4 regions of the Allobosea sp. GW822-FHT05A11 genome follow, and region 3 is predicted to be linked to each of the others. Evidence: predicted binding sites of a transcription regulator. Region 3 holds the regulator's gene; each other region holds the start of a gene.
The links. Region 3 encodes LexA, which represses DNA repair genes until DNA is damaged. Its sites were predicted from a motif close to TGTTCNNNNTGTGTTCNG; they were not measured.
Positions count from the first base shown of each region.

Region 1: AC1RLU_RS04850 (ATP-dependent helicase) is a predicted target of LexA. The motif match lies at 3,882-3,899, and genes of this name have one in related genera.
Region 2: AC1RLU_RS20975 (putative DNA modification/repair radical SAM protein) is a predicted target of LexA. The motif match lies at 5,469-5,486, and genes of this name have one in related genera.
Region 4: recA (recombinase RecA) is a predicted target of LexA. The motif match lies at 4,858-4,875, and genes of this name have one in related genera.

Region 1 is NZ_JBXAMI010000001.1:992,830-1,000,392, forward strand. Features, by position in the region: gene AC1RLU_RS04835 (winged helix-turn-helix transcriptional regulator) at 1-198, shown strand, start outside; gene AC1RLU_RS04840 (hypothetical protein) at 236-724, opposite strand; gene AC1RLU_RS04845 (TetR/AcrR family transcriptional regulator) at 848-1,426, opposite strand; gene AC1RLU_RS04850 (ATP-dependent helicase) at 1,489-3,867, opposite strand; gene AC1RLU_RS04855 (alpha/beta hydrolase) at 3,999-4,925, opposite strand; gene AC1RLU_RS04860 (acyl-CoA dehydrogenase family protein) at 5,065-6,705, shown strand; gene msrB (peptide-methionine (R)-S-oxide reductase MsrB) at 6,745-7,176, opposite strand; gene AC1RLU_RS04870 (BtaA family protein) at 7,417-7,563, shown strand, end outside.
Region 2 is NZ_JBXAMI010000006.1:267,602-275,164, forward strand. Features, by position in the region: gene AC1RLU_RS20955 (ABC transporter substrate-binding protein) at 1-158, opposite strand, end outside; gene AC1RLU_RS20960 (NtaA/DmoA family FMN-dependent monooxygenase) at 193-1,524, opposite strand; gene AC1RLU_RS20965 (hypothetical protein) at 2,075-2,593, shown strand; gene AC1RLU_RS20970 (UdgX family uracil-DNA binding protein) at 2,785-4,227, opposite strand; gene AC1RLU_RS20975 (putative DNA modification/repair radical SAM protein) at 4,224-5,456, opposite strand; gene AC1RLU_RS20980 (biliverdin-producing heme oxygenase) at 5,640-6,188, shown strand; gene AC1RLU_RS20985 (HWE histidine kinase domain-containing protein) at 6,185-7,563, shown strand, end outside.
Region 3 is NZ_JBXAMI010000002.1:111,844-119,406, forward strand. Features, by position in the region: gene trpD (anthranilate phosphoribosyltransferase) at 1-25, shown strand, start outside; gene trpC (indole-3-glycerol phosphate synthase TrpC) at 33-839, shown strand; gene moaC (cyclic pyranopterin monophosphate synthase MoaC) at 836-1,318, shown strand; gene AC1RLU_RS05975 (molybdopterin molybdotransferase MoeA) at 1,318-2,529, shown strand; gene lexA (transcriptional repressor LexA) at 2,610-3,317, shown strand; gene AC1RLU_RS05985 (ComEC/Rec2 family competence protein) at 3,311-4,699, opposite strand; gene AC1RLU_RS05990 (protein NO VEIN domain-containing protein) at 4,937-7,563, shown strand, end outside.
Region 4 is NZ_JBXAMI010000008.1:143,381-150,943, reverse strand. Features, by position in the region: gene AC1RLU_RS24785 (hypothetical protein) at 1-8, opposite strand, end outside; gene AC1RLU_RS24780 (hypothetical protein) at 199-858, opposite strand; gene alaS (alanine--tRNA ligase) at 858-3,500, opposite strand; gene recA (recombinase RecA) at 3,689-4,774, opposite strand; gene cckA (cell cycle histidine kinase CckA) at 4,968-7,472, opposite strand; gene flhB (flagellar biosynthesis protein FlhB) at 7,545-7,563, opposite strand, start outside.

The DNA of each region.
Region 1 (7,563 bases), on a different contig from region 3:
ACATTGCGCGAGATGGAGCGCGACGGGCTGGTCGTTCGCACCGTCCACCCGGTGATCCCGCCGCATGTCGATTACACGCTGACGGAACTCGGGCGCGAGCTCAGCGCTGCTTTTTGCGGGGTCTGGACCTGGGCTGAGACCTATTACGCGCAGGTTTCGGCAGCGCGAAAAGCCTTCCGCGAGCGGGAGGAGGCTTAAGCGCCGGCGTGGCCGGCGTCCTGCATGGTTTCGTAGGTCAGGCTGAGGCCGCCCCGCCTGTCCTGCGCAGGTAGACGATCTGGGCGCCGATCCCGATGACGAGTGCGGCCAGAATGCCCGCCTGCACCCCGAGCAGGAGCGGGGATTTCAGGTCGGTGACGAAGGGATGGCCATCCGGGACGCGGCGCAGGATCTCGGTGGCCGTCGGCAGCATGAGCAGGAAGGCCGTCACGCTCAGGACGATCGTCTCGACATAGGCGACGGCGCGCGCCGGGAGTGGGGTCCGGCCGATGGTGTAGCCGATGGCGAGCAGCAGGAGCGTCAGCGCGCCGATGACGTGACCGGCGGGCATATGCGTGACGAAGAAGACCGTAGCGGCGCCGATCAGCATCGAGATGAGGTAGACGATGCCCGCAGTCGAGCGCGGCACGATCCGGCCATGGACCGCGAACATATAGGCTGCTGCGGGGATGGCCGGCAGGCTGCCCAGCGTATGGACCCAGCCGAGCGGGGTGATGCCAAACATGAGAATGTCCTTTTGTCGAAGGTTGCGCCTGTCGCCGAGCGCGAGGGCGTCTGGGATGCAGGAATGTCTATCTACTAATAGGTAGGTTTTTGTGGCGCGTTTCATTCTTCGGGGCGGTGAGGTTCAGTGCTGTGCCATCAGACGCTCCAGCAGCGGGCGGGTGATGACACCGAAAATCGCCGGGTCGCCATAGGCGCGGGCTGAAAGCATCGCGCCGTGGACCCCTGCCATGAAAGCTTCCGCTTCGACCCTGGCCGTCCCGGTGAAACGCAGGTCGCCCTGTGCGGCGCCACGTTCGAGGACCGAGGCCAGCCAGGCGGAGAGGGCTCGGAAATGGGTGCGGACTTCCAGAGTGACGTCCTGCGGAAGGGCAGGGATCTGGCTGGCGAGAAGCGCGCAAAGGCAGAACGGAGCGCTCGAATCGGCGATGCAGGCCTCCCAGTAGCCGATATAGGCCTGCAGTTGCCGAGCCGGATCGGGAACCTGCTGCTCCAGAGCGGCGATGCCGGCCTCGGCCTCCTCCCGGTATCGGGCGACGAGCGTGCGGACGAGGTCGGACTTGCTGGGGAAATGGTGGTGGATGCTCGCATTGCGAATGCCGACCACCTTCGCGATGTCGGCATAGCTGAAGCCGTTATACCCACCCTGGATCAGGAGGGAGCGGGCGCAGCGCAGGATTTCGTCGGATGTCGAGCCGGTCATGATCCATATCTACCTACTAATAAGTAGGCAATCAAGCCGGGTCACGGCTTTGTGCAGATGGCTCAGCCCGCCTTCTGCACGAAGCTATCCAGCACCATCTTCCGCCCGGCCTTGTCGAAATCGACGGTCAGCTTGTTGCCGTCGACGCTGGCGACCGAGCCGGGGCCGAACTTGAGGTGGAAGACGCGGGCGCCGGTGCCGTAGGCGGATTCGCCGGATGATTTCGCCGTCAGCTCGCCCTCGATCATGAGCGGGCCGCGCTGGCGTGAACTGCCGAACCCGCCCTGGCCGAAGCCGCGGCCGCTTTCCGAGAAGCCGCTGCCGCCGCCGCTGTTCTTCGCCCGGTTCTCCTGCGCACGCTGCCAGCCCGGCGTGTTGTAGCTGGAGCCGAAGCTCTCCATCCGGTCGAAGCGCGAGGCGCCGTAGCCGCCCTGCGAATAGCTGCTCGCTGCCTGCTCGACCTCGACATGCTCCTCCGGCAGTTCGTCGATGAAGCGGGAGGGCAGGCTGGTCTGCCAGAGGCCGTGGATGCGCCGGTTCGAGGCGAAATAGAGCTTCAGCTTCTTGCGGGCGCGGGTGAGGCCGACATGGGCGAGGCGGCGCTCCTCCTCCAGACCGGCGCGACCGCTCTCGTCGAGCGCGCGCTGGTTCGGGAACAGGCCTTCCTCCCAGCCGGGCAGGAAGACCGTGTCGAATTCCAGCCCCTTGGCGGCGTGCAGTGTCATGATCGAGGCGCGGGCCTCGGCCTCGCCATCGGCGACATCCATCACCAGCGAGACGTGTTCGAGGAAGGACGGCAGGTCGGGAAACTCGTCGAGCGAGCGGACGAGTTCCTTGAGGTTTTCCAGGCGCCCGGCCGCATCGGCCGAGCGGTCCTTCTTCCACATCTCGGTATAGCCGCTCTCTTCCAGAACCAGCTCGGCGAGCTCGCCCTGCGGCATATGCTCGGCGCGGGTCGACCAGCGGCCGAAGGCATCGACCAGCTCGCGCAGCGCGGTACGGGCCTTGGGCTTCAACTCGTCGCTCTCGACCGCGGCGCGGGCCGACTGCATCAGCGAGAAGCCGGTGGCGCGGGCATGGTTGTGCAGGAGCTGGACCGTCGCGTCGCCGAGGCCGCGCTTGGGCACGTTGACGATGCGCTCGAAGGCGAGGTCGTCGGTAGCTGAGACGACGCAGCGCAAATAGGCGAGCGCATCGCGGATTTCGGCACGCTCGTAGAAGCGCGGGCCGCCGATGACGCGATAGGGCACGCCGGCCTGGACGAAGCGCTCCTCGATTTCGCGCATCTGCGCGGAGATGCGCACGAGCACCGCGACCTGGCCGAGATCCTGGCCCTTCGCCTGCATCGCCTCGATCTCGTCGGAGATCAGGCGGGCTTCCTCCTGGCTGTCCCAGGCGCCGGTGATGGTGACCTTCTCGCCGAGCGCGTCCTCGGTGCGCAGCGTCTTGCCGAGGCGGCCCTCGTTGCGGGCGATCAGCTTCGAGGCCGTGGCGAGGATATGGCCGGTCGAGCGGTAGTTGCGCTCCAGCCGGATCACGGTCGCGCCCGGAAAATCGTGTTCGAAGCGCAGGATGTTGTCGACCTCGGCGCCGCGCCAGCCATAGATCGACTGGTCGTCGTCGCCGACGCAGCAGATGTTGCGGCGGCCCTGGGCGAGAAGTCTCAGCCAGAGATACTGCGCCGTGTTGGTGTCCTGATACTCGTCGACGAGGATGTATCGGAAGCGGTCGTGATAGGTCTGGAGCACGTCCGGATAGGCGCGGAACAGCGTCAGGCAGTGCAGCAGGAGATCGCCGAAATCGACGGCGTTCAGCGCGATCAAGCGTTCCTGATAGGCGGCATAGAGCTTGCCGCCCTTGCCATGGGCAAAGACGGCGGCCTCGCCGGCGGGAACGTCCTTAGGCGTGAGGCCGCGGTTCTTCCAGCTATCGATGAAGCCCGCCAGCATGCGGCCGGGCCAGCGCTTCTCGTCGATGTTCTCGGCCTGGATCACCTGCTTCATCAGGCGGATCTGGTCGTCGGTGTCGAGGATGGTGAAGTCGCTGCGCAGGTCGAGCAGTTCGGCATGGCGGCGCAGCAGCTTGGCCGAGATCGAGTGGAAGGTGCCGAGCCATGGCATGCCCTCGGCGACCGGGCCGACGAGATGGGCGACACGCTCCTTCATCTCGCGCGCCGCCTTGTTGGTAAAGGTCACGGCGAGGATCTGAGAGGGATAGGCGCGGCTGGTCGAGATCAGGTGGCCGATGCGGGTGGTCAGCACGCGGGTCTTGCCGGTGCCGGCACCGGCGAGCACCAGTACAGGACCGTCCGTCGCCTCGACCGCCTGGCGCTGCTCCGGGTTCAATCCCGCCAGATAGCCGGCCGCGGGCTGCGCGGCAGCGCGCGCGGCAAGGCCGCCGGGGCGAGGCGGGGGAGCGGAAAAAGGATCGGTCTCGGACAAGGGTGCGCGGTGCTCGTGCGTGATTCGTTCTCCGGCGAATATAGGGCGTCGATGTCAGGATTGCGCCCTGCCGGAGCGATCATTTTATACTCCGCTCCACAGGGAGGTGGCAGCATCCCCCGCCTGTCGGCTCAGCGCGCCGGCAGCAGGTATTTCAGGCCCTGCGTGAAGCCGCGCGGCGCGACGCTGAGGTGATCCTCATCGTCGAGGACGACGGACTTCAGATTCAAGCTCGGATATTTCCGGCGGCGCAATGCGGCTTCGAGAGCCCGGTTGTCGGCGACCATATCGACCGTCTGGCTGTAGCGCCGGTCGCCTTTGCGTTGCGCCTCATAGGCGCCGACATAGAGATAGATCTTGGCCGGCAGGTCCTTGCTCCGGGCGGCGTAGCGCGCTTCCAGCTCCAAAGCGTGGCGCTTGTCGTACCAGAGCGAGGGGCTGCCGAGGATATAGCCGCTGAACAGGCCGGGCTCAGTGAAGAGGATCTGTGCGCCCAGCAGGGAGCCGTAGGAATGGCCGAGAAAGAGCGCCCTGGCGGGATCGGTTCGATAGCGGGCGGCGATGAACGGCTTCACCTGATCACGCAGATAGGTCTGGTAGGCTGGCCCCTGGCCGTGAACCGCGCCGGCCGGTGCCGTGCGCGGCCCGTTCGATGTCGGCGTATAGTCGCGCCGGCGGCTGACAGCGCCATCCTCGCCCTTGGCATAGGACAGCCCGACCAGGATGAATTCCTCCACCTTGGGTCCTTCGAGGTTCAGGCGGCGGCTGATCTGGCGGAGGATCGGGAAGGCATAGTCGGCGTCGGTGACGTAGAGCACCGGATAACGCCGCTGCGGCTCCTTCGCATAGGAGGGCGGCAAGGCGACGAAAACCTGATAGCCGCGGCGCGAGACCGGATCAGGCACGTCCCAGACCTCGCTGTCGGCAATTTCGTAGGGGCGGCCGTCACCTGCCTGAGCCTTCAGCGCCGGTTGGGCCTGGGCGTGCGCAGGAGCGACGGAGGCACTGAGGCCGGCGATGAGGGCAATCAGCAGGGTATTCGAAAGGCGTCGCTGCACGTGAGATCTCCGTCGTCACGCACCGGTCGCAGCGCGCGGGGCGAGGTGAGGGAGGAACTCGGGCAGCAATCGGGCGGATTCGCAATCGGCGGATGCCGGCATAGTCTGGTGGTTAACGACGCGGATCGGAGGGAAGGCCATGGCGCAGATGCCGCACGCCGATCAGGTGACCAACCAGGTGCCGGTGCTGGCGGATTACGACGCCTTCGCCGCCGATCCGGTGCTGCCGGGAATCGTCTCGACCTTCGGTGCCGATTGGGCGCGTGAGCGATTGCATGAGGCGGGGCGCACGGTCGGCTCGGCACGGGTGCAGGAACTGGCCTGGCTCGCCAATCGCTACACGCCTGAACTGAAAGCCTTCGACCGCTTCGGCAACCGCATCGACCAGATCGGCTTTCATCCGGCCTGGCACGAGTTGATGGGGCTCGCCATCGGGCATGAGACGCATGCGCTCGCCTGGAACCGGCCGGAGCCCGGCGCGCAGGTCGCCCGCGCCGCCTTGCAATATCTCTGGTACGGCGCCGAGAGCGGCATCTGCTGTCCGATCAGCATGACCTATGCCGCCGTGCCGGTGCTGAAGCAGGACCACCTGCTTTGGGAGCAGTGGGGTTCGCTCGTCACTTCAAATCGCTACGACTCGCGGCAGGGGCCGGCGCATTTCAAGACGGGCGCGACCATCGGTACGGCGATGACGGAGACGCAAGGCGGCTCGGATCTGCGCCAGACCCAGACCGTGGCCGAGGATAATCGCGACGGGACGTGGTCGCTGCATGGCCGGAAGTGGTTCTTCTCGGTGCCGCATTCCGACGTCTTCCTGACGCTGGCGCGGACGGGCGAGGGCATCTCCTGCTTCGTCGTGCCGGGCTGGCTGCCGGATGGGACGCGCAACGGCGTCGCGATCCAGCGACTCAAGGACAAGGTCGGCAACCGCTCGAATGCTTCTTCGGAGGTCGAGTTCAGGGGCGCGCTCGGTCATCTGATCGGCGAGCCGGGCCGGGGCATCCGCACCGGCCTGTCGATGAACCATAATTCGCGGCTGGATATCGCCGCTGCCTCCGCCGGGCTGATGCGGATGGCGGTGTCGCTGGCCGCGCATCATGCCCAGCATCGCCGCGCCTTCCAGAAGGCGCTGATCGACCAGCCGATCATGCAAAACGTGCTGGCCGATATCGCGATCGAGGCGGAAGCTGCAGCCTGGCTCGCCTTCCGATTGTTCGCGGCGCTCGATCAGCAGGAGGCGTCGTACAGCGAACGGCTGCTGGCGCGGGTCGGCGCGCCGATCGCGAAATACTGGATCACGAGGCGCGCGCCCGCCGTCGTCACCGAGGCGCTGGAATGCCATGGCGGCAACGGCTTCATCGAGGAAAACCCGATGGCGCGGCTCTATCGCGAGGCGCCGCTCAACGCGATCTGGGAAGGCTCGGGCAATGTCATCTGCCTCGACGTGCTGCGCTCGCTGGCGCGTGAGGAGGGGGCGGTCGATGTGCTGCGGGCGGAGATGATGGCGGCTGCCGGGGCGGACCGGCGCTATGACGTGGCGCTGAAGCGTTTGGAGAGCGAATTGCCGGAGATGATGCGCAACGAGGGGCAGGCAAGGCGATTGACGGAGCGGCTTGCGCTGCTGCTGCAGGGCTCGTTGCTGCTGCGCTTTGCGCCGGCCGCCGTGGCAGATGCGTTCATCGCGACGCGGCTGGGTGAGAGCTGGTCAGGGCAATTCGGCGATCTGCCGCCAGGTGTCGATGCGGCGGCGCTGACACGACGGGCCGTCCCCGCTGTCTGAAACGTCATGCCTGGGTCGAGCCCGGGCATGACGGTGTTGTCAGGCCGCTTCCGGTTCGAAATCCATCGCCACGCCGTTGATGCAGTAGCGTAGGCCGGTAGGCGGCGGGCCGTCGGGGAAGACGTGGCCGAGATGGCCGCCGCAATTGGCGCAATGCACCTCGACGCGGACCATGCCGAACTTGCGGTCCTCGCTGGTCTCGACGGAGCCTTCCAGCGGCTGGTCGAAGCTCGGCCAGCCGGTGCCGCTCTCGAATTTCTTACCCGATTTGAACAGCTTCTGGCCGCAGCCGGCGCAGGAGAAGGTGCCGGCGCGCTTCTCGTAATTGAGCGCGCAGGAGCCGGCCCGCTCCGTGCCATGGCCGCGCAGGACCTGATACTGCTCCGGCGTCAGCCGCGCGCGCCACTCGGCGTCCGTGAGCTGGAAGGGGAAACTCTCGTCCTGCTTCTTCGGCTCGCCGAACATGCTCATCAGACCCATTGCGATCTCCTTATCAGCGGGGCGGCGCCTCATCGGCTTTCGTGCCCCAATATGGCGCTTCGCATCCGAGATTTCAGCCCTGTCGAGTCCAGGCAGCCTCACGATGCCGTGGCAGCGGAGCGCAAGACGTCACCTGACCGTCACGCGACTCCTCTAGCAGCCCGGCCACCCGCAAAGGGAGGAAAACCGGTGACGCAACAGGCGACCCAAACGGCCCGCGCAGCCCGCCGCATGACCAGCTCCGGCCTGGGGCAGGCCGTCCGGCGCAGCAAGACGCTGTCCAAGGCCGGCCTACTGGAATGGCTGTTCGCCCGCGCCTTTTCCGGTCTTGTCTATCCGCAGATCTGGGAAGACCCCGTCGTCGACATGGCGGCACTC
Region 2 (7,563 bases), on a different contig from region 3:
TCTTGCAGATGCCCATAACGAATGATGCCGCCGGACTTCTTGTCATCACTCGCATGTCCCACGGTGGAAAAGGCCGTAAGCGCGAGGCCGGCTGCGGCCAGGATGACGGGAAATCGCGGCCCGCTAATCGACGATGAAAACTTCGAGGGCGCGTTCATAGCGTAATCCGTTCCAGTTCTGACTTTTGAGGTTTCAGGCTGCGTTGGTCTGGCTGGCGGGCGGCGAAAGCGGGATGCCGAGATGGTCACGCAAGGTTTCGCCCCGATACGCAGTGCGGAAGATGCCGCGCCGCTGCAGGATCGGCACAATGTGGTCCACGAAGGCCGGAAAGCCGTCCTCCATCACGTCAGGCATGATGTTGAAGCCGTCTATAGCTCCCGCCGTGAACCATTCGATGATCGAGCCAGCGATTTGCTCCGGCGTGCCCGCGAACACGCGATGCCCGCCGCCCTGAACGCTCGCGATGATCTCGCGCACTGTCTTCCCGGCACGCGCCAGTGCCCAGATGCTGCGGTTATGGCCAACGGAGCCGCTGACATTCGCGATATCCGGCAGCCTGTCAGGGTCGATAGGCCTGTCGAGTTCAAGCTGGGACAGGGGGACATCGATCCGCGCCGACAGTGATTTCAGCGCGGCTGTCGAATCGAGGAGATCGTCGAGTTGTCTCTTGCGCTCCAACGCTTCCACTTCGGTCCCTCCGATAACGGTAACGAAACCGGGCAACACGATCGGAGCGTACGATCGGCCGAACTGGCGGGACAACGTTCGCAGACGACCAGCTTCGGCGCGCGCGATATCCAGGTTTCCGGTCGCCGAGAATACGACCTCGGCGCTGCGCGCGGCGAGATGCAGGCCTTGGTCGGAGCCGCCGGCCTGAACAAGCACGGGCCGACCCTGGCGCGAGCCCGGATGCGTCATCGGCCCGCGCACGTCGAAAACCTCGCCTGCGTGCTCAATCTTCCGAAGCCGCGCCGTGTCGCCAAAAACGCCCGAGTCCTGGTCTGCGATCAGGGAACCGTCGCCCCAGCTCTCCCAGAGCGCGCGCACTACCTCAACGAATTCCTCAGCGCGACGGTAACGCTCGTCTCGATCGAGCTCTCGCCCGCCAAAGCTGGCGACGGTCGCTGCGTCAGAGGTGGTAACGGCGTTCCAGGCGGCGCGGCCGCCACTGATCACGTCCAGGGACTGGAAGCGCCGAGCGAGGTTGAAGGGTTCGTTGTAGGTTGTGGAGGCGGTGCCAATTAGGCCGACATACTTCGTTTCACGTGCGACCGTCGTGAGGACCAGTGTTGGCTCCAGACCATTCGTCGGAGGCTGCCGCGTGATGTCCCCGATAAGAGCCGGCCGATCGGCAAGGAATACCGCATCGAACAGCCCGCGCTCGGCGGTTTTGGCACCGCGGACGTAGTGTTCAATGTCATAGAACGCCGAGGGATTAGTGCCGGGCCACCGCCATGCCGCGGCATGGCCCCCCGCGCCGTGTAAGTTTACCCCAAGATGCAATTCGCGGATGCGGTTCGCCATAGAAAATTTCACCTCTAGCGACCCGTTATGCAAACGGAGTTGCCTAGTCATCGGTAGATTGAGGCGGCCATTCATGAGGTCGTCAATAGTAGTATATAAATTTAGTAGATAATTTTGCCGGGCCGCAGATGCACGGGAACTTTTAGCCTTTGATGCAGCGACTCGTAGAAGCCTGTTCGGAGAGGAATTAACTTCAAGGCCCACACGATGCTTCGCGGGTTCGTTTTCACGGAATCTCAGCGCAGGATCGTCGCGTAACCCCGAACCGTTTGCACCAGAGAATGGTCGTGCAGAGTGACCTACGCGGATGATCGTCCGTCAGGACCCTGAGCACCGCGGCGGTATGGTGAAGGAGACGCCGACGACCGGGTCGTAGAATTCATCCTGCGACCCGGTACCAGGCAACTCAAGGCGTTCGTGGCGCGCTTCACGCTTCCCAGGGAAAGCGCGGCGGGCGCCGTTTTGAAAGATTTTCCAGTGATCAGGTTGATTCTTGCGGGTGCAGCTGGATGGATGCTAGGCGACCCGTCCGGAACTTCGCGAACGCGTGGTGGCTGTGGGCCTGCTGGGAACCGCCTATGGCATCGGCGCGATCCTCGGCGCGGCGCTCGCCTGGCGACTGGGCGGCACTGAGCCGGCCTTCGCCTTCGGCCTCGTCACCGGGGTCTGCACTCTCGGCTTTGCAGCCGTCCTGCTCCTCGTTCCGGAAGCGCCGCGCCCGGCGCGCCGCAACCGGGCGGCAACCGCCTCGCTGGTGAAGCTCTGGCCTCATCTCTCAATCACGCTGCTGGCGATCAGCAAGGCCGGTGCCGCCTTGATGGTGACCTCGATCGCCATGATCGCGGTCCAGGGCATCGGACTGTACTTCCTCGGGCTACGCCGCACGTCTTTGCGGCTCGGCGCCGGCATCGAGCCCCAGCCCCGTGTGGCGGAACTGCAACGTGGATTGCGGAAAATGTGGTTGCGGCCAATCTCTCCAGCGCTGCCGAATCCGCTCGGGCGCCAATGGAATCAATCACTAAACGGAAAAAGGCATGCTGCTCTCCAGCCGATGCTAGAGTATCTCTAAATCATTGGCGTTGCAGGATTATTATCCGACCATCATAGCAGATTTCCGATCCTGGTTCATGATCGCCGACATCGAGGCTTTCGACCGTGACGCGCCCGCAATTGCGGTCGATCTCGCCGAGGCCGGTAGCATCGGCGGTTTTAGCCGTCGGCAATAGCACGAGCCACGGCAAAGCGGCTCATCAAAAAGGCTTAAGGTCGGAATATTCGTTGCCGCACGCGAGCGAGATCCGCGACGAAGCGGGCGTATTCGCGAGAGCGCGCCTCCTCATCCGGCAGGCGAAGCAGGTACGAGGGATGGACGGTGGCCAGCAGCGGCGTGCCGTCGTCAAGTACAAGCTCGCGATCACGCGTACTGGCGAGCGAGCCAGTGTGCCCCGTCAGCGATCGCACGGCACTGGCGCCGAGGGCGACGACGAGCCGGGGCTTCACGAATTGCAGTTCGAGATCGAGCCAGAAGCGGCAGGCCTTGATCTCCCCGACATTCGGCTTCTCATGGATGCGGCGTTTGCCGCGCAGCTGGAATTTGAAATGCTTCACCGCGTTGGTGACATACGCACGCGTCCGATCGAGACCGGCCTCCCTCATCGCCCGATCGAAAACTTGCCCTGCCGGCCCGACGAACGGGCGTCCGGCAAGGTCTTCCTGGTCTCCGGGCTGCTCGCCGACGAACAGAATAGGTGCATCCAGCGGGCCTTCTCCGAAGACCGTCTGAGTGGCTTGGCAATGAAGTTCGCAGCGCCTGCATCCTTGCGCCGCAGCGGCCGCCTCCGGCCAGGACGTGATCGCGGGATCGTCGGCCGGTGCCTCAGGCCGATGCCGAAGCTGCCTGACATGACGTTCCGGCGGCTGCGTCGGCGCGCGCATCACCATATCCTCTGCTCGCCGGGCGGCGCTTGCGATCAGAGGCACAATCAATTCGGCCTCGGGTAGGTTCCGCCAGTATTTCACCGGCATCTCGCTTTTCATCGCCTTCGGCTTCAGGCGGGCCGGGTTGAAGATATTGGCGTAGTAGGTGAGCCAGTAGGCTTCCATGGCATCGCCGTCCGGCGCATCGGCCTTTCTGGCGGCCGGGCCGAACTGGAGGGCCGAGCCGTCCCAGTGCAGCGCCCCCTGCGGTGTCACGATCGACCAGATCATCCCGGCGAAGCGCCCTGTAAAGAAGCTCGCGGCGCGTTCGAGGATGAAATGCTCCGGCTCGAACCAAGCGATGAAGGGGCCGTCCTCACTCGCGCCCGCCACGGCCCGGAACCGGACGAAGGCCGTCATCTTGTGCAGGTCGCGCCGCACAGAGCGGGCCATCGCCTCGGCGCGTGCGATATCAGTATCGGCTGCATTGTCGAGCAAGCGCGGCTCATCCTGCAAACGCAGCAGCAGGCGATGCAGCAGGGCAAAACGGCCGGCATCGCGGTGACAGACGACAATTTCGGCAAGCTCGATGAAACGGCGAGACACGGTCAGGGCGATGCTTCCGTCCTCGACCGGGGCGTCATTCTCCATCGTGAATAATCCGGCGTCGTCCTCGCTCGTCAGCCAGGCGACGGCCTCAGGTTGCACGCCGGCAAGAGCCAGCCGGCGTGCCTCGCGCCGCCAGCCGGCAAAATCGGCAGGCCCGTTCAGCCGGGCCGCGATCATGGGAACAGCGTCAATTGTCGCGGTTGCGGCTTCAACCGGGCCCTCAGGTTCTGCGCGTCGAGTCCGCTGCCCGGTCGCCAGCCCTCCGCCAGAATAAAATGCCGGATCGTCGCGAGCGAGCGCGTCAGTCGACCGACATCTTCCAGCCTGAGCCGGCGAAACCGTCGCGAGGCCAGGATGCGATCGACACTGCGTGTGCCCAGACCCGGCACCCGCAGCAGTGTCTCGCGATCGGCCCGGTTCACGTCGACGGGAAAGCACCCGCGCTCGCGAAGCGCCCAGGCAAGCTTGGGGTCGATATCGAGATCAAGCATCTCGCCATGCCCGAGGATTTCCTCGGTCTCGAAACCGTAGAAGCGTGTCAGCCAGTCGGCCTGATAAAGCCGGTGTTCGCGCATCAGCGGCGGCGGCTGGAGGGGCAGCTGGTGCGAGGCATCCGGTATCGGGCTGAAGGCCGAGTAATAGACGCGCTTCAGGCCGAAGCTGCCATAAAGCCAGGCGCTGCGCTTCAGGATGGCGGAATCGCTCGCGCCATCGGCGCCGACGATCATCTGCGTGCTCTGCCCCGCCGGCGAGAAAGCTGGAGCCTTCGCGCTCTTCTCCCGTTCCTCGCGCGCTGCCTCGATCTTCAGTTTGAGGCCGCCCATCGCACTCTTGATCTCGCCAGCCTGCTTCTCCGGGGCGAACCGCGCGAGCGCCTCCTCGCTCGGCAATTCGACATTGATCGACACCCGGTCCGCGAACAGCCCGGCACGCTCGATCAGGTCGCGGCTCGCGCCGGGGATCAGCTTGAGATGAATATAGCCGCGGAACCCATGCTGGCGGCGCAGCGTTTCGGCGACGCGCACAAGTTCGGCCATCGTATAATCGGCCGAGCGGATGATGCCTGACGACAGGAAAAGGCCTTCGATATAATTGCGGCGGTAGAAGTTCAGGGTCAGCGCGACGACTTCCTCAACCGAGAAGCGGGCGCGGCGAACATTGCTCGACGAACGGTTGATGCAGAAGACGCAGTCGAAGCTGCAGAAATTCGTGAGCAGGATCTTGAGCAGCGAGATGCAGCGGCCGTCGGGCGCATAGGAATGGCAGATGCCGGCGCCCGTGGTGGAGCCCAGACCTTTTCCGTCACGCGAATCTCGCTTCGTGGTGCTGCTCGATGCGCAGGAGGCATCGTATTTCGCAGCGTCGCTGAGGATTTCGAGCTTCTCCAGGACCGAGAGCTGTGCCATCACTCTTCCTTTTGTTCACTATATGTTCTTATGACGATCTTGGCCCGATTTCAAGCCAATCCGTTGGATTAAGGATGCTGGGCGGACCGGAGCGACAGGAAAATACGCAATGAAAACAGCGCCGTTCCTGTCGATATCAGGTTATACCAATGCTGATGCGGAACGATTCTGGATGCCGACGCAATGATTGAGATCAGAAGTTTCCTGCGCGACGAGACGAGTGCGCTTCATCGCGAGCTGGACGCCATCGTCGGGTTTTTTTCGAACCGCGCCGCGTATGCCCGCTTCCTGCAGGGCACGTTCCGTCATCGCGCTCCGGTCGAGACAGCTTTGCTAAATACCGATGTCGCACAGGTTTCGTCCTGGCGACCACGCAGGCTTCTGCCGGCACTGGAGGCGGACCTCGCCGATCTGGCGCTCCCGCTTCCCGAGGCCGAACCTTTCCATCCGTCAAATGACATGGCTGCGTTTCTGGGAGCTGCCTATGTTCTTGAAGGCTCCGCCCTGGGGGCTCGCGTGCTGGTGAAAGGAGTGGGCGCCCTGGGATTTGGACCTGAATGCGGAGCGCGCTACCTCTCGGCGCAAGCTGGCTCCCTCGACAGCTGGCGTACGCTGCTGGTCGCGCTTGAAGGGCTCGACCGGCAGGCATGGGATACCGCAGCTCAAGCGGCCAGGGCGGTCTTCCTGCATGCCATCCAGGCTTTCACTTCGGAAGAACTCTCTCCTGCATGACAACCGTTGACCTGACGAACTGCGATCGCGAGCCGATCCATATCCCCGGCAGCGTCCAGCCCCATGGCTGCATGATCGTATGCGATGCCGGGGTGGTCACGATCAGACGCCATTCCAGCAATGCCAGCGCTTTCCTCGGCCTTGGGGAGTTCGAACTCGTCGGCCGTAGGCTCGAAGAGATTCTCGGCGGGCCGGTCGTGCATGAGATGCGCAATGCGCTCGCGCGTTCCGGGGTGCCATCCCGAGCCGGCTTGATGCCCCGCTACCGCCTTCCGGCTCTGGATCGGGAATTCGACATCTCGATCCATGCCTTCAAGGGCAACGCCATCATCGAGTTCGAGGAAAGCGTCTCGGCCGGGCCAGGTTCGCCGCTCGAATTCGCGCGAACGCTCGTCGGCCGGCTCTCAGACGTAACGACGCCCGCGCAGCTCATCAAGAACGCAGCGCGCTTGCTCAGGGCGGTGCTTCAATACGACCGGGTGATGATCTATCAGTTCGCGCCCGACGGCTCAGGCAAGGTCGTCAGCGAGGCCAAGCGCCCGGACCTCGAAAGCTTCATGGGGCAGCATTTCCCGGCGAGCGACATCCCTCAGCAAGCGCGCCAGCTCTATCTGCTCAACCCGATCCGCGTGGTCTCGGATTCGAGCGGCGAGCGCTTCCCGATCACGCCCGTGCTCGACGCGTCCGGAGAGCCGCTCGACCTGTCCTATGCCCATCTGCGCAGCGTCTCGCCGATCCATTGCGAATATCTGCGCAACATGGGCGTCTCGGCTTCGATGTCGGTCTCGATCATCGTCGATGGCGCACTCTGGGGCTTGATCGCCTGCCACCATTACAGCCCGCGCTCGCTCTCGATGAACCGCCGGATCGCAGCGGAAATCTTCGGCGAGTTCTTCGCGCTACAACTCGGCGCTCTGACGCAAAAGCAGATGCTGCTCGCAGCGGAGAAGGCGCGGGATTTCCTCAACGGTCTGCTTTCGTCTGCCGCGCATGTGACGGATGCCTCGAGCTTCCTTGGCCAACATCTCGCCGAGTTCCGCAATCTCGTCGAAAGCGACGGCGTCGGCGTCTGGGTGAATGGCGAGTGGCGGGCGGAGGGCAGCGCGCCGCCGGCCGAGTTCGCTGAGGAGCTGGCAGTCTTCGCCGGCGAGGTCTGCGAAGGCCGAATCTGGGCGACGACGGCGCTGGCCGAGGCGCTGCCGTCGGCACGAGCCCATGCCGATCAGTTCGCCGGAATGCTAGCCATCCCACTCTCCCAGCTTCCGCGCGACTACCTGTTCTTCTTCCGCAAGGAACTAGTCCATACGATCGAATGGGGTGGCGACCCGAACAAGACCTACACGACCGGCCCCCATGGCGACCGGCTGACGCCACG
Region 3 (7,563 bases):
GCTCGTCAAAGCCTCGAACGCGTGAGGCCGGCATGACCGACATCCTCGCGACGATCGAAGCCTATAAACGCCAGGAGATCGCGGCAGCCAAGGCCGCGGTGCCGCAAGCCGAGATCGAGCGCCGGGCACGTGCGGCCGGCAAGCCGCGCGGCTTTGCTGACGCGCTCGCAAACAAGCTCGCTCAGGGCACGCCGGCTCTGATCGCCGAGATCAAGAAGGCGAGCCCCTCCAAGGGCTTGATCCGCGCCGATTTCGACCCGCCTTCGCTCGCCCGCGCCTATGCGGCCGGCGGCGCGGCCTGCCTCTCCGTCCTGACCGATGCGCCCTCCTTCCAGGGGCGGCCGGAGTTCCTGACGCAGGCGCGCGAGGCCGCAGGCCTGCCCGCCTTGCGCAAGGATTTCCTCTACGAGCCTTATCAGGTCTACGAGGCCCGCTCCTGGGGCGCCGACTGCATCCTGATCATCATGGCCGGTGTCGACGACGCCACCGCCAGGGCGCTGAACGAGACCGCGCGCGAACTCGGCATGGATGTCCTCGTCGAGGTCCATGACGATGCCGAGCTCGACCGGGCGCTCAAGCTCGAAAGCCGCCTGCTCGGCATCAATAACCGCGACCTGCGCAGCTTCAATGTCGATCTTGCGGTCACCGAGCGACTGGCGCCGCGCGTGCCGGTTGATCGGATCGTCATCAGCGAAAGCGGCATCTTCACGCATGAGGACATCGCCCGGCTCAATCCGATCGGCGTCAACAGCTTCCTCGTCGGCGAGAGCCTGATGCGGCAGGCCGACGTCACCGCCGCGACGCAGGCGCTGCTGACCGGCAAGGCCGTCGCGGCGTGAGCCGGCTCAGCCATCTCGACGCGCAAGGCCAGGCGCATATGGTCGATGTCGGCGGCAAGGCCGAGACGACCCGCATGGCGACCGCCGAGGGCCAGGTGGTGATGGCGCCGGAGACGATCGCGATCGTGCGCGACGGCAACGCCAAGAAGGGCGACGTGCTCGGCACCGCGCGCCTCGCCGGCATCATGGCGGCGAAGCGTACGCATGAATTGATCCCGCTCTGCCACCCGCTGCTGCTCAGCAAGATCGCCGTCGATCTCGCGATCGACGAGGCCCTGCCGGGCGTGCGGGTGCGCGCGGAGGTGAAGATGAAGGGCCAGACCGGCGTCGAGATGGAGGCACTCACTGCCGTCTCCGTCGCCTGTCTCACCGTCTACGACATGGTCAAGGCCGTCGACCGGGCGATGCGGATCGAGAACATCCGCCTGCTGCACAAATCCGGCGGCCAGTCCGGCGATTACGAGGCGAAAGCTAGCTGATGGCGCTCACCCCGGTCCCCGTCGCGCGCAAGGCGCTGCTCGACAGCATTCCGGGGCCGACCGGGGCGGAAACCCTACCGCTGGCGCAATGCGCCTGGCGGGTGCTCGCCGGCGAGGTCAAGGCGCTCAGGACGCAACCGCCCTTCGCCAATTCGGCCATGGATGGCTATGCCGTGCGCGGCGACGAGATGGCGGAAGGCGTTTCGCTCACTGTCATCGGCGAATCCGCTGCCGGCCGGGCCTTCGATGGATCGGTCGGGCCGGGACAGGCCGTCCGCATCTTTACCGGCGCGCCGATGCCTGAAGGTGCCGACACCGTCCTGATGCAGGAGGATGCCGACGGCGTCGGCGGCCCGGTGATTCAGGTCCGCGTGCCGCCGGCGAAGGGCAAGTTCCTGCGCGCCGCGGGGCTCGATTTCCACGAAGGCAACGTGCTGCTGCAAGCCGGGCGCGTGCTCGACAGTGCCGCGCTCGGCCTTGCCGCTGCGATGGGGCATCCGACTTTGCCTGTCCGGCGGAAGCCTCGGGTGGCGATTCTCGCCACCGGAGACGAACTGGTGGCGCCGGGCGAGCCGGTCGGCCGCGACCAGATCGTCGCCTCGAACTCGTTCTCGCTCGCCGCTTTGGTCGAGAAGGCTGGTGGCACTGTCATCGATCTCGGCATCGCCCGCGACGACCATGCCGATCTCGCCAGCAAGATCGCGCAAGCCCGCGAGGCCGATGCCGATGTGCTGATCACGCTGGGCGGTGCCTCCGTCGGCGCGCATGACCTCGTGCAGGAGGCATTGACGCGCGCCGGCATGGCCCTCGGCTTCTGGAAGATCGCAATGCGGCCGGGCAAACCGATGATGACCGGGCGCCTCGGCCGGATGGTCGTGGTTGGGTTGCCCGGCAATCCGGTCTCCTCAATCGTCTGCGGCCATCTCTTCGTGCTGCCCTTGATCGAGGCGCTGCTCGGCATAGCGGATGCCGATCGCGACCGCAGCATCCCCGCCATTCTCGGCCGCGACATGCCCGGTAACGACGAGCGCGAGGATTACCTGCGCTCGGAGCTCACGCTGACGCCGGAAGGCTGGGTGGCGACGCCCTTCGACCGGCAGGATTCCTCGATGCTGGGAACATTGGCGCGGGCGCAGGCCCTGACGATTCGGCCCGCCCATGCCGCTCCCGCGAAGAAAGGCGAGGCCTGCCGCATCCTGCCCTTGCGGTAGCGGCTTGCGGAACACAAGCAGAACGCGTATGGTGTTCGTGCTTTGTTTCGAATCTGCGCATTGAGGGGCTGGCGGCGACCATGCTGACACGCAAGCAACACGAACTCCTGCGCTTCATCCAGGAACGCTTGCGCGAGAGTGGCGTGCCGCCCTCCTTCGACGAGATGAAGGATGCGCTCGACCTGCGCTCGAAATCCGGCATTCACCGCCTGATCATGGCCCTGGAGGAGCGCGGCTTCATCCGCCGCCTGCCGAACCGGGCGCGCGCGCTCGAAGTCATCAAGATGCCGGACGGGCTCGGCGCGCCTCAGGCGCGGCCCCGCTTCAGCCCGGCCATCGTCCAGGGCGGCCTGGGCTCACAGCCCAGCATGGCCAAGCCGCGCCCTGCCGAGGACGACAGCCGGCATTCCATCGCCATCCCGGTGATGGGCCGCATCGCGGCGGGTACGCCGATCTCGGCGATCCAGAGCCGCAGCCACACCGTCTCGCTGCCGCCGGACATGCTCGGCTCCGGCGAGCATTACGCGCTGGAAGTGCGCGGTGATTCGATGGTCGAGGCCGGCATTCTCGATGGAGACACCGTCGTCATCCGCAGGCAGGACACGGCCAATACCGGCGACATCGTCGTGGCACTGATCGATGACGAGGAAGCGACGCTGAAGCGCCTGCGCAAGCGCGGCTCCTCGATCGCGCTCGAAGCGGCGAACCCGGCCTACGAGACCCGCGTGCTCGGCCCCGACCGGGTCAAGATCCAGGGCCGGCTGGTCAATCTGATGCGGCGCTACTGAAGGCGTTCGGTGTCGGCCTCGGCTTCGTTATCGGCGGCCGGTGCGGGCTGTGCGGTGACCGACTGATTGGTGGGACGCGTGCCTGGCTCCGTCAGGCGCCGCTCGCGCCGGCGGCTCCAGGGCCGCTCACTGTCGGACTGCTCCGCGATATGGCTGCTCCATCCCGACGCCGTCCGGTAGAGCGAGGTCGCGCCGTCGCGCGATAGCATCATGCGCTCGACCAGCCTGGCCTTGCAGGTGCCGCCCCAGGGGACGGCGGTGACGACGAGGTCGGCGCGCTGGCAATCCTCGATGATGGCGAGTCGCTCGCGCGTATAGGAGATTGTGCGCTTGTCGGCGGTCTGCGCAACGCATGCCAGCCGGTCGCAGGCGATGCCGGCGCGCAAGCTGGGATCGTTGGGCGAGCGGCTGTCGCCATCGGCGGCGAGCCATTGCTGCAGGACGAAGCGGCTGGGCTTGCCCGCGATGGCGAGGCGGCCATCGGGACCGCGCACCGCCAGCCCGGAGCCGTCGCGCTCGATCAGGATCTCCGGCCGCTCCGGCTTTCCGGCGAACGCGACGCCGAGGATCAGCGGCAGGGCCGCAAGCCAACGCCAGGCCGTGGTCCAGAGCGTCAGCCAAAGAAGCGTTAGCGCGAAGCCAGCCAGCACGCCTGAGCCGAAAGCCGCCACCGTCACGGTGGAATGGTCGATGGCCGCGACCCAATGCGCCACCTTGAGGACGACGTCGGAGGCGAGCCCCATCAAGGCCCAGGCCGGCCAGTCCAGCCCGAACGGATAGGCGAGCACGCCGAACACCGCCGCCGGCATGACGAAGAGCGAGACGAAGGGCAGCGCCATGGCGTTGCCGAGCAGGCCGAAGGGATTGAAGGTCTGGAAGTGATAGGCTCCGAAGGGGGCTGTCGCGGCCGTCGCCAGCATGGTGGTGACGAGGATGCCGAGCGCCGCCGTCCAAACGGCTCCGAGCGGCCAGGGCAACACGCGCGGCGGCTCGGTGCGGCTTCGCCCTTCCCAGCGTTCCGCGAAGGCGATCAGCGCCGCGACCGCACCGAAGGACATCTGGAAGCTCGGCCCGAGCAAGGCCTCCGGCTCGCGCAGCAGCACGATCATCGCTGCGAGCGCGAGATTGCGCATGCTGAGCGCGGCGCGGTCGACAAGGATCGCGCCGAGCATGACCAGCGTCATGATGAGCGAGCGCTCGGTCGCGACATCGCTCCCGGAAAAGATGCAATAGGCGGTCGCGCCGAGCATCGCCGCTGCCGCCGCGATCTTCTTGACCTGCCAATGCAGCGCCACCGTCTGCGACAGGACCAGCAGCGCCCGGACCAGCCAGAAGATCGTGCCGGCGGCGAGCACCATATGCAGGCCCGAGATCGAGACAATATGTTATCTGATTATTTTACTTCGATCCCGTGCAATGCTTGCCTCTCAGGATCCAACTCAAGCCAAACTATTCACTGTCGATTCCGTGCGCACCCCGGCTTCTTCATATCGCCAATCCGGGATCGACCAGACGCGGATCCTATCCAGCAAATCAGAATCATTGACCGTGACGTGCAACCTGGGCACGTGTGGCGCTAGGCTTCGATCTAGGAGGAACGGCCGATTTCATCCGCAGCATTGACCGATGCCGCCTTCGAAGAAAGGCCTTCCACGCACCCTTCCCTAACCCCGCGTGAGCACATCGCGCGAGTCGCGGATCGCAAGATCAAAGGGTTTCTGGGGACGATCGATGAAACCGGCGAATATTACGATTCGGTCCACAAGCAGAATCAGAGCCTGTCGCAGCACATCATAGCGGACTACCACGGCCGGTTCCTGATCGAGCTGATCCAAAACGCCAACGATGCGCACGCCAAATGGCGGCGCGATGGCGAGATAGCCTTGCTTCTGGCCAGCGACGAGGGCGATTGCGGTACTCTCTACGTAGCAAACCGGGGCCAGCCTTTCGGGCGCAAGAACGTCGATGCCCTTTGCGAAATGGGTCTGTCCAGCAAGCCCCCAGGCGAAGCCGTCGGTAATAAGGGTCTGGGATTTCGTAGCGTGCGTCACGTGACCGACACGCCCGAAATCTTCTCACGTATGGTGGAGGATGGTCCAGGGACCGGCTTCGACGGCTATCGCTTCACCTTCGCCCGCGGTCCCGAACTCGATCCGCTGCTGCCGGATGATAGGAGGAGAGAGCTGGCGCGCGATGATCTGCCGGCGTTCTACATTCCCCGATGGATCGAGGAGGTCCCGGCAGCCGTTCTTGAGTTCGCGGAGCGCGGGTTTTCCACCGTCATCCGACTGCCGCTTCGAAATGCCCCGGCATTGGAGGTGGTGCGGACGGAAATGGTCGGTCTCGCGAAGGCCGACGCCCCGATGCTCCTGTTCCTGCGGCGGATCAGCAGGCTCGAGGTTCGCATCGAGGGGCAGAAGCTCCCCGAGCAAGCCATGTCGCTGGTTTTCGAAAGAAGCGAGGCGACGGTGGCCGACGGTTCCGGCCCCATGCTCGTGGATCTCGGTGTGAGCGGACGATTCTGGGTCGCCCACACCGACATCAACGAGTCCGAGATGCAGGCGGCGGTAACCCACGGCCTCGAATCGGGAGCGCTTCCGCAGAGTTGGCGCGGCTGGAAAGGCGCCGGTGAGGTCGCACTCGCCGTACCTCTGGGCGACGAACGCCCCGGCTTCAATCCCCGTCTGTACACGTTCCTGCCCATGGGGCGTGGCGCGACCTCGCCATTCCGGGGACATTTGCACGGCAGCTTCTTTCCAAGTTCGAACCGCGTGAGCCTCGACCCCACCGTTAGGGTGAACGCGTTGGTCTTGGAACATGCCGTCGAGCTGGCTTCGGAGACGGCCCGGTGGCTAGAGCTTCGCAGCGCGATGGAAAGGGACGTCACGGTTCCGATCGTCGCGGCGGTCCGGGCAGCCGTGGACCTCTTGCTCTGGAAGACGCCAACGAGCCTCCTCGAGCGCGATGCGGAAGTCGATGCCGACGAAGGGGAAGAAGACGATGCGATCGACCTCGGCAAGGCCATGGCCGCCGAGATTGTGCGACGCTGGTCGGCGACCTCGTTGGCCGACGCTGCGTTCGTGCCGTGCTTGGGCGATTGGACCGGAGATCGTCTGGCTCGTCCCGAATTGGGGCCGGTCGCCTGGACCACTCCGACAAGGGCGAGGCGGCCGACCACGATCGGCAAGACGTTCTCCCTGGACGTTCTCGCGCGCCACGGAGCCGCCGCCGGCGTCGCGCCGGTCTGGGCAGGGCTCGGGCAGAGGCGCTCGGAACTCCTTGCAGATTTCCTTCGGCAACACGCCGGAGGACACTTCAAGGATCGGATGACCAACACCGAGCGCGCGCAGATCGCGGAGGGTCTCGCGAGGGACTTGGCAAAGGCTAAGAAGGCCGACTGGGTAAAGTGGACGGCCTTCTATCAAGAGCTTTCGGAATTCGTGGGCACCGATGCGGCCGCGCTCGCCGGCCGCGAAATCCTGATCTGCCAGGACGGCAGCCTTAGGGCGACGCGTTCGGCCGCGCCCTTGGAAAGGACCGCCACCGACGGTGCGACGCGTCGCAAGCGACGCGAGCCCCGTGAGGCGATGGTGTTCATGCCGCCGCGCCGGGGCGAGGCCGAGGACGGTATCGGCGAGGACTTCTATCCGCCGGTGCCGGCGAGAGAGTTCTTCGCCTTCCTGAACGATGGGCTGCCGTGGTATTCCGAGCTTGCGACCGCTCGTCAATTTCTAGAGGAGGACTTGGTTGCGCCGTTCGAAAGTGAGGCGCTGCTCACCCGCATTTCCCAAATCGTCGAGCGGGACGGTACAAGGAAGGTCATGTCCGCATGCCTTCGCTGGGCCTTCGCGATCTGGCGTCGGTCCGTCGCGGTCAAACGGCCGGTCGCGCTGGGCCCCAACTATCGACTTTTCGTCCCGACGATGCAGGGCGAGTTCATTCGCGCCGCCGATGCGGTGTTTTCGTCGGCATGGCCCGAGCGAACACTCGGCCACCAGCTGCAGCAATTTCTCGAATTGGCGCCCGCGGGCTCTCCCGACATCGAGGACGTGCGCACGCGACGCCTCGCCAATCCGTCGCATTCGGTCTTCGGGATGAAGCAAACGGAGGCATGGACCGACTTCCTTTGGGGTGTCGGCGTGCAACGCGGGCTGGAGCCTAAGTCGAGAGAGACGACTAATTATGTCGAGGCCTGGCGAGTATCGAGCTTCGATTTCCTGAAGGATCTGGAGCTGCCGGAGTCGTT
Region 4 (7,563 bases), on a different contig from region 3:
GCGCTCATCGTTCGGTCTCCCTGGTCTTCTTCGCTCTTGGCTACGTTCGTTCAGCGACGCCCGCAGCCGGTGCAGGGGCAGCCTAACATGGCTTTCGGCCTGTTGGGGGCGGCCTCGGCATAGTCGCAAGGAAGTGACTGAAGGGGGCAGGTCAGGCGGCGGGGCGGTTTCGCTCAAGCCGCATCGCGATATGTCCGGTCATTCCACCCTGACCGGCCGCCGCGCCAGGATGCGATGTTCCGCCAGCGGCGCATGCAGGATGTAGCGCAATTCATAGACACCCGGCTGGTCCGGCGCCTCCAGCGTCGCCTCGACATTCTCCGCGGGGAAGAAGCGCGGGCCGTCCGTGTCGGCCGGCGCGTCCGGCTTCACCAGTATCACGCGGTCCTGCTCGCCATTGGGGCCGATGCCGCGCACCGGCACGCCCTGGCCGCGGCCGACACGCTCGGGCGCAGCCAGCGTCGCACTCGGCTCTGTCGTCGCGAGCGGCTGGCGCAGCAGGATCGTGGGCGCGCCGGCCTTTTCCACCGTCAGGCGCAGTTCGTAAGTCCCAACAGCGCCGGGGGTGGGGAGAGCCGGCACCGTGGTCCTGGGCTCGACGACGACGATCGCCTTGTCCGCCGGGTCATCCGGGCGCGCGATGGCGAGGCGCGCGCCTTGCGGCATGCGGGTGAGGAAGACGCTGAGCGGCGCGCCGGCGACGATGGTCCGCGCCGCGGAAAGCGACGGCTGCGATGAGCCCGGTGCGGGCTTCTGCTGCTTCTGGCCTACGGCAGCAGCCGGCCAGAGGCCGACCGCGATCAAGAGCATGCGGCGGGAGAGGGCGCCTGTGCAGGCGCCATTCTTCCCCGTCGCCATCAGCCCATCGCAGCGGCGACGGCGTCGAGCGCGGCTTGCGCCTTGCTGCCGTCCGGCCCGCCGGCCTGGGCCATGTCGCGGCGGCCGCCGCCGCCCTTGCCGCCGAGCTGCTCGGAGGCCGCGCGGACCAGTGCGACCGCGTCGAAACGCTCGGTCAGGTCCGGCGTGACGCCGACGACGACGCCGGCCTTGCCGTCATCGGCGACGCCGACGATCGCGACGACACCGGAGCCGACGCGCGTCTTGGCCTCGTCGGCGAGGCTCTTCAGGTCTTTCATCTCGATGCCGGTGACGGCGCGCGCCAGCAGCCTGGCGCCGGCGATCTCCTGGATCGGGTCCTCGGCTGCGCCGCCGCCGCCCATGGCGAGCTTCTTGCGGGCCTCGGTCAGTTCGCGATCGAGTTTGCGGCGTTCCTCGATCAGCGCGGCCAGGCGGTTGCCGGCCTCGGCGGCGGGGACCTTGAGCAGGCTCGCGAGCCCGTCGAGCAGGCGCGATTCCTCGTTGAGGCGCAGGCGCGCTCCGTTGCCGGTCATGGCTTCGAGGCGGCGCACGCCGGCCGCGACGGCACCTTCGCCGACGATGCTGACGAGACCGATATCGCCGGTGCGCGCGGCATGGGTGCCACCGCAGAGCTCGACCGAATAGGCGCGGCCGGCCGGGTTGGTGCCCATCGCGACGACGCGGACCTCGTCGCCGTATTTCTCGCCGAAGAGAGCGCGCGCGCCGGAGGCGATCGCCTCGTCGACGCTCATCAGGCGGGTCGTGACCGGCTCATTCTGGAGGACGATCGCGTTGGCGATCTCCTCGACCTCGCGCAGTTCCTCGGCGCTGATCGGTTTGGGATGCGAGAAGTCGAAGCGCAGGCGATCGGCCGAGACCAACGAGCCCTTCTGCGCGACATGGTCGCCGAGGACGAGGCGCAGCGCTTCGTGCAGCAGATGCGTCGCCGAGTGGTTGGCGCGGATCGCGGAACGGCGCTCATGGTCGACGACGAGCTCGACAGCGGCGCCGAGCTTCAACTCGCCTTCCTTGACCGTGATGCTGTGGGCGAAGACGTCGCCGAGCTTCTTCTGGACGTCGGAAACCTCGACCAGCGCCCCCGGCGCCTTCGCCAGGCCGGCATCGCCGACCTGGCCGCCGGATTCGCCGTAGAACGGCGTCTGGTTGACCAGCATGAAACCGCTCTCGCCGGCCTTCAGCGCGGGGACCTCGGCATTGTCGCGGATCAGCGCGGTGACCACGCCCTCGGCAATCTCGGTGTCGTAGCCGAGGAACTCGGTGGCGCCGACCTTGTCGCGCAGCGGGAACCAGAGCGCCTCGGTCGCGGCCTCGCCTGTGCCGGCCCAGGCGGCGCGCGCCTTGGCCTTCTGCTGCTGCATGGCGGCATCGAAGCCCTCGGTATCGACCGTGATCTCGCGGGCGCGCAGCGCATCCTGCGTCAGGTCGAGCGGGAAGCCGTAGGTGTCGTAGAGCGTGAAGGCGACGTCGCCCTTGAGGCTCTGGCCGGCGGTCAGGTCCTTCGAGGCGTCGTCGAGCAGGGTGAGGCCACGCGCCAGCGTGGTGCGGAAGCGGGTCTCCTCCAGCTTCAGCGTCTCGGTGATCAGCGCTTCGGCACGCAGCAGTTCGGGATAGGCGCGGCCCATCTCGCGGGTCAGCGCCGGGACGAGCTTGTGAAGCAGCGGCTCCTTGGCACCGAGGAGCTGCGCATGGCGCATGCCGCGACGCATGATCCGGCGCAGCACATAGCCGCGGCCCTCGTTCGACGGCAGCACGCCGTCGGCGATCAGGAAGGCCGAGCAGCGCAGATGGTCGGCGATGACGCGGTGGCTCGCCTTCATCGGCCCGTCCGGATCGACCGAGGTCAGGTCGGCGATGGCCGTGATCAGGGCGCGGAAGAGGTCGATATTGTAGTTGTCATGCGTGCCCTGGAGCACGGCGGCGATGCGCTCCAGCCCCATGCCGGTATCAATCGAGGGGCGAGGCAGGTTGGTGCGGACGCCACCCGCGGCCTCCTCGTACTGCATGAACACGAGATTCCAGATCTCGATGAAGCGATCGCCATCCTCCTCGGCCGAGCCGGGCGGGCCGCCCCAGATATGGTCGCCATGGTCGTAGAAGATCTCGGAGCAGGGGCCGCAGGGACCGGTATCGCCCATGCGCCAGAAATTATCCGAGGTCGCGATGCGGATGATCTTGTCGTCGGTCAGGCCGGCGATCTTCTTCCAGAGAGCGTGCGCCTCGTCGTCCTCGGAGTAGACGGTGACCGTCAGCTTGTCCTTGGGCAGGCCGAATTCGCGGGTGACCAGCGTCCAGGCGTGATGGATCGCCTGTTCCTTGAAATAGTCGCCGAAGGAGAAATTCCCCAGCATCTCGAAGAAGGTGTGATGGCGCGCGGTATAGCCGACATTGTCGAGGTCGTTGTGCTTGCCGCCGGCACGGACGCATTTCTGGGCGGTGGTGGCACGCGAATACGGGCGCTTCTCCTGGCCGGTGAAGACGTTCTTGAACTGCACCATGCCCGAATTGGCGAACATCAGCGTCGGGTCGTTGCGCGGCACGAGCGGGCTCGACGGCACGATCTCGTGGCCCTGGGACTTGAAGTAGTCGAGGAAGGTCGACCGGATATCGTTGACGCCGCTCATCGCTCTTTTGCGCTCTGATCTGGGGCAGGAGGCCGGGCGCGCCCGGCAGGAAGGACCGGTTCTAGTCAGGCGGCTTGCCGCTGTCCAGAAAGCTTGACGCAGCGCACACCGGGCAAGGCCTTATCCGCAAACGAAAAGGGCGGCCCGAAGGCCGCCCGCGTCTTCGTCCGGGACAGTACAGGCCGTGATCAGGCCTCGCCTTCGTCGAGATCGTCCGCGGTCGGGTCCGCCTGATCGAGGATGCGGTCCGCGACGAGGCCGGAATTCTGCCGGATCGTGGCCTCGATCTTGGAGGCCAGGTCAGGGTTGTTCTTGAGGAAGGTCTTGGCGTTCTCGCGGCCCTGGCCGAGGCGCTGGCTGTCGAAGGAGAACCAGGCGCCAGCCTTCTCGACCATGCCGGCCTTGACGCCGAGATCGATCAGTTCGCCGACCTTCGAGATGCCCTCGCCGAACATGATGTCGAACTCGACCTGCTTGAAGGGCGGCGCGACCTTGTTCTTGACGACCTTGACGCGGACCTGGTTGCCGGTCGCCTCGTCGCGCTCCTTCAGCGTCGAGACGCGGCGGATATCGAGGCGCACGGAGGCGTAGAACTTCAGTGCGTTGCCGCCGGTGGTAGTCTCCGGGGAACCGTACATCACGCCGATCTTCATGCGGATCTGGTTGATGAAGATGACCATGCAGTTCGAGCGCGAGATCGAGGCGGTGAGCTTGCGCAGGGCCTGGCTCATCAGGCGGGCCTGCAGGCCGGGCTGGACATCGCCCATCTCGCCCTCGATCTCGGCGCGGGGCGTGAGCGCGGCGACGGAGTCGATGACCAGCACGTCGATGGCGCCGGAGCGGACGAGGGTATCGGTGATCTCGAGCGCCTGCTCGCCGGTATCGGGCTGCGAGATCAGCAGGTCGTCGAGATTGACGCCGAGCTTGCGAGCATAGACCGGATCGAGCGCGTGCTCGGCATCGACGAAAGCGCAGACGCCACCCTTCTTCTGGGCCTCGGCGATGGTGTGCAGCGCCAGCGTGGTCTTGCCGGAGGATTCCGGTCCGTAGATCTCGACGATGCGGCCCTTGGGCAGGCCGCCGACGCCCAGCGCGATGTCGAGCCCGAGCGAACCCGTGGAAATCGTCTCGATCTCGATCGACGGCGAGTTCTTGCCGAGCCGCATGATCGAGCCCTTGCCGAAGGCGCGTTCGATCTGGGAGAGCGCTGCATCGAGCGCCTTGGCCTTGTCCATCGAGGAGCCTTCCACGAGTTTGAGATTCGCCTGATTCACGGTTCGGGCTCCTTATGGCAGGGCGACGGGGACATCTCAATGCGTCTTGACATGAGGATGGTCACGCTTTGTTCTTGTTCGCAAGTTCTTTTTTTGTTCTCGGTGTCAGTTTCTGTCAGGAGGGGTGTCAGGAGCTGTCACGGGCAGGGCGGCCACAGCGGAGTATGGCGCCCGAATGCGGGCGCCGTCGGCCTCAGCCCATCGCCGCCTTCACCGTCTCGACGAGTTGCTTCATCGTGAAGGGCTTGGGCAGGAAGTGGAATTCCTCCCCCTCGGGCAGGTTCTTGCGGAAGGCCTCCTCGGCATAGCCGGAGACGAAGACGACCTTGGTGTCCGGGTTGCGCTTGCGGAGTTCGCCGAGCAGCGTCGGGCCGTCCATCTCCGGCATCACCACGTCGGAGACGATGAGGTCGATCTTGCCGTCGTTCTGCAGGAAGAGGTCGAGCGCCTCGACGCCCGAGGCTGCCTCGTGGACGGTATAGCCGCGCGAGACCAGCATGCGGGCGTTGAGCGCGCGGACCGCATCCTCGTCCTCGACCAGCAGGATGACGCCGGCGCCGGTATGATCGGCGGCGAGCTTCTTCGGCGCTTCCTTGGCCGCGGCCTCGGCGGCGATATCCTCCTGGCTCGGGACATGGCGCGGCAGGAAGATGCGGAAATTCGTGCCCTTGCCGATGGTCGAGTCGACGAAGACATAGCCGCCGGTCTGCTTGACGATGCCATAGACCATCGAGAGGCCGAGGCCGGTGCCCTTGCCGACCTCCTTGGTGGTGAAGAAGGGCTCGAAGATCTTGTCGAGATATTCCTGCGGGATGCCGGTGCCGCTGTCCTCGACCTCCAGCAGGACGTAGTCGTCGGCGGGCAGGGCGTCCTGGCCGAAGGAGGCGCAGTCCTCGCGGGTGACGTTGCGGGTGCGCACCGCGAGCTTGCCGCCATCCGGCATCGCGTCACGGGCATTGACGGCGAGGTTGACGATGACCTGTTCGAGCTGGCCGAGATCGGCCTTGACCGGCCAGAGGTCGCGGCCCTGGCGGACATCGAGCGTGACCTTGTCGGCGACGACGCGCTTCAGCATCAGCGAGAGATCGGAGAGCACCTCGCCGAGCTCCAGCACCTGCGGGCGCAGCGTCTGGCGGCGCGAGAAGGCGAGCAGTTGCCGCACCAGCGCCGCGGCACGGTAGGCGTTCTGCTTGATCTGCATGATGTCCGGGAAGGACGGGTCGGTCGGCCGGTGGCTCGCCAGCAGGAACTCGGAGGCGTTGATGATGACCTGCAGCACGTTGTTGAAGTCGTGCGCGATGCCGCCGGCGAGCTGGCCGACCGCCTGCATCTTGCCGGCCTGGTCCATGTTGTCGCGCAGCTTGCGCTCGGCCGTGGTCTCCAGCGCGTAGACGATGGCGCGCTCGCCGTCGCCGCCTTCGGTGCCGGCGACCGGGGTGAGGTAGAGCTTGGCCGAGCGGCCATCCTCGCCGGCGAGCGCCAGATCGAGCGGGGCGCCACCCGAGCGCCCGGCCACCACCTCGGCTAGCGCCGCATCGAGGCCGGCACCGGAGGCGACGAGGTCGTGGATGGTCTGCGGCCGCAGGCCCGCCGGGATCAGGCGGGCGAAGGCGGCGTTGGAATGCAGGATGGCGCCGGCCTCGTCGATGGTGGCGATCGCCATCGGCGTCGAATGGAAGAAGCGGGCGAAGCGGACCTCGGCGTCGCTGCCGCCATCGGAGCCGGCCTCGCCGGCCGTGCGGTTGAGCACGAGGGTGCGCGAGGGGCCGGCGCGGCCATCCTGCCCGAAGGCAACCTGATGGTGCAGGCGCACGGGCAGGGGCGCGCCGTTGCGGCGCTTCAGGTCGACATCGAGAACTTCGACGCGGACATCGCCGGGCTGGCCGCGGATCGCCTGGAGCAGGGCGGCGGCGGAGGGCGTGCAGACATCGTCGAGATGCAGGCCGCCGGAGCCGAAGCGGGCGAGATCGAAATCGAGCCAGCCGGAGAGCGTCGCGTTGAGATAGGAGATCTCGCCATCGGCATCGATCGAGATGAACCCGGCCGGGGCATGGTCGAGATAGTCGATCGCGTGCTGGAGCTCCTGGAAGGCGTTTTCCTGGCGCTCGCGGTCGGGCGTGATGTCGGCGACGGACCAGAGCGTCGCGGTCGAGGTCTCGCGGCGGACGGGCGAGACCCGGACGCGGTACCAGCCGACCTCGCTGCGCCCGTTCAGGGCGGGCTCAAGGCGGACTTCCTCGACCAGGCGGCGATGCTCGCGGGCGGCGGTGGCGAGCCGGTAGATCGCTTCGGAGACGTCGGCGCGGCCGGTCAGCAGGCGGCCGACGGGCTTGAGGTCGTTGGCGCCGGTCGCGCCCGCCAGCGCGAGATAGGCCTCGTTGGCATAGACGATCTCGTTTTCGCTCTCGGTCACCACGATGCCGTCATCGGCGCCGTCGACGACAGCCTTGGTCAGGTCGTTGCGGGCGGCGCGGCCGGAAAACTGCACGAGTCCGATGGCGAAGGCGAAGAGCCCGAAGACGCCGACGACCGAGAGCAGGGCCAGCAGGCCGAGGATCAGCGGCTGCGCCCATTCATTGGCGAGGAAGCCGAGCGCGATCGCTGCGCCCACAAGCAGGGCGGCCACGAACAGGATGATCCCGATATGGCCGGGCTTGTCGGAGCGATCGATCGTATTGGTCGCCGTGGTGCCGCTCATTGCGGTGGAGTCCGTTCGCTTGGGGCCGCTGCGGAAACTCCGCGGCCATCCTTCCTTCGCATCCCTGCCGAGTTAGGCGCGCCGACCCTTC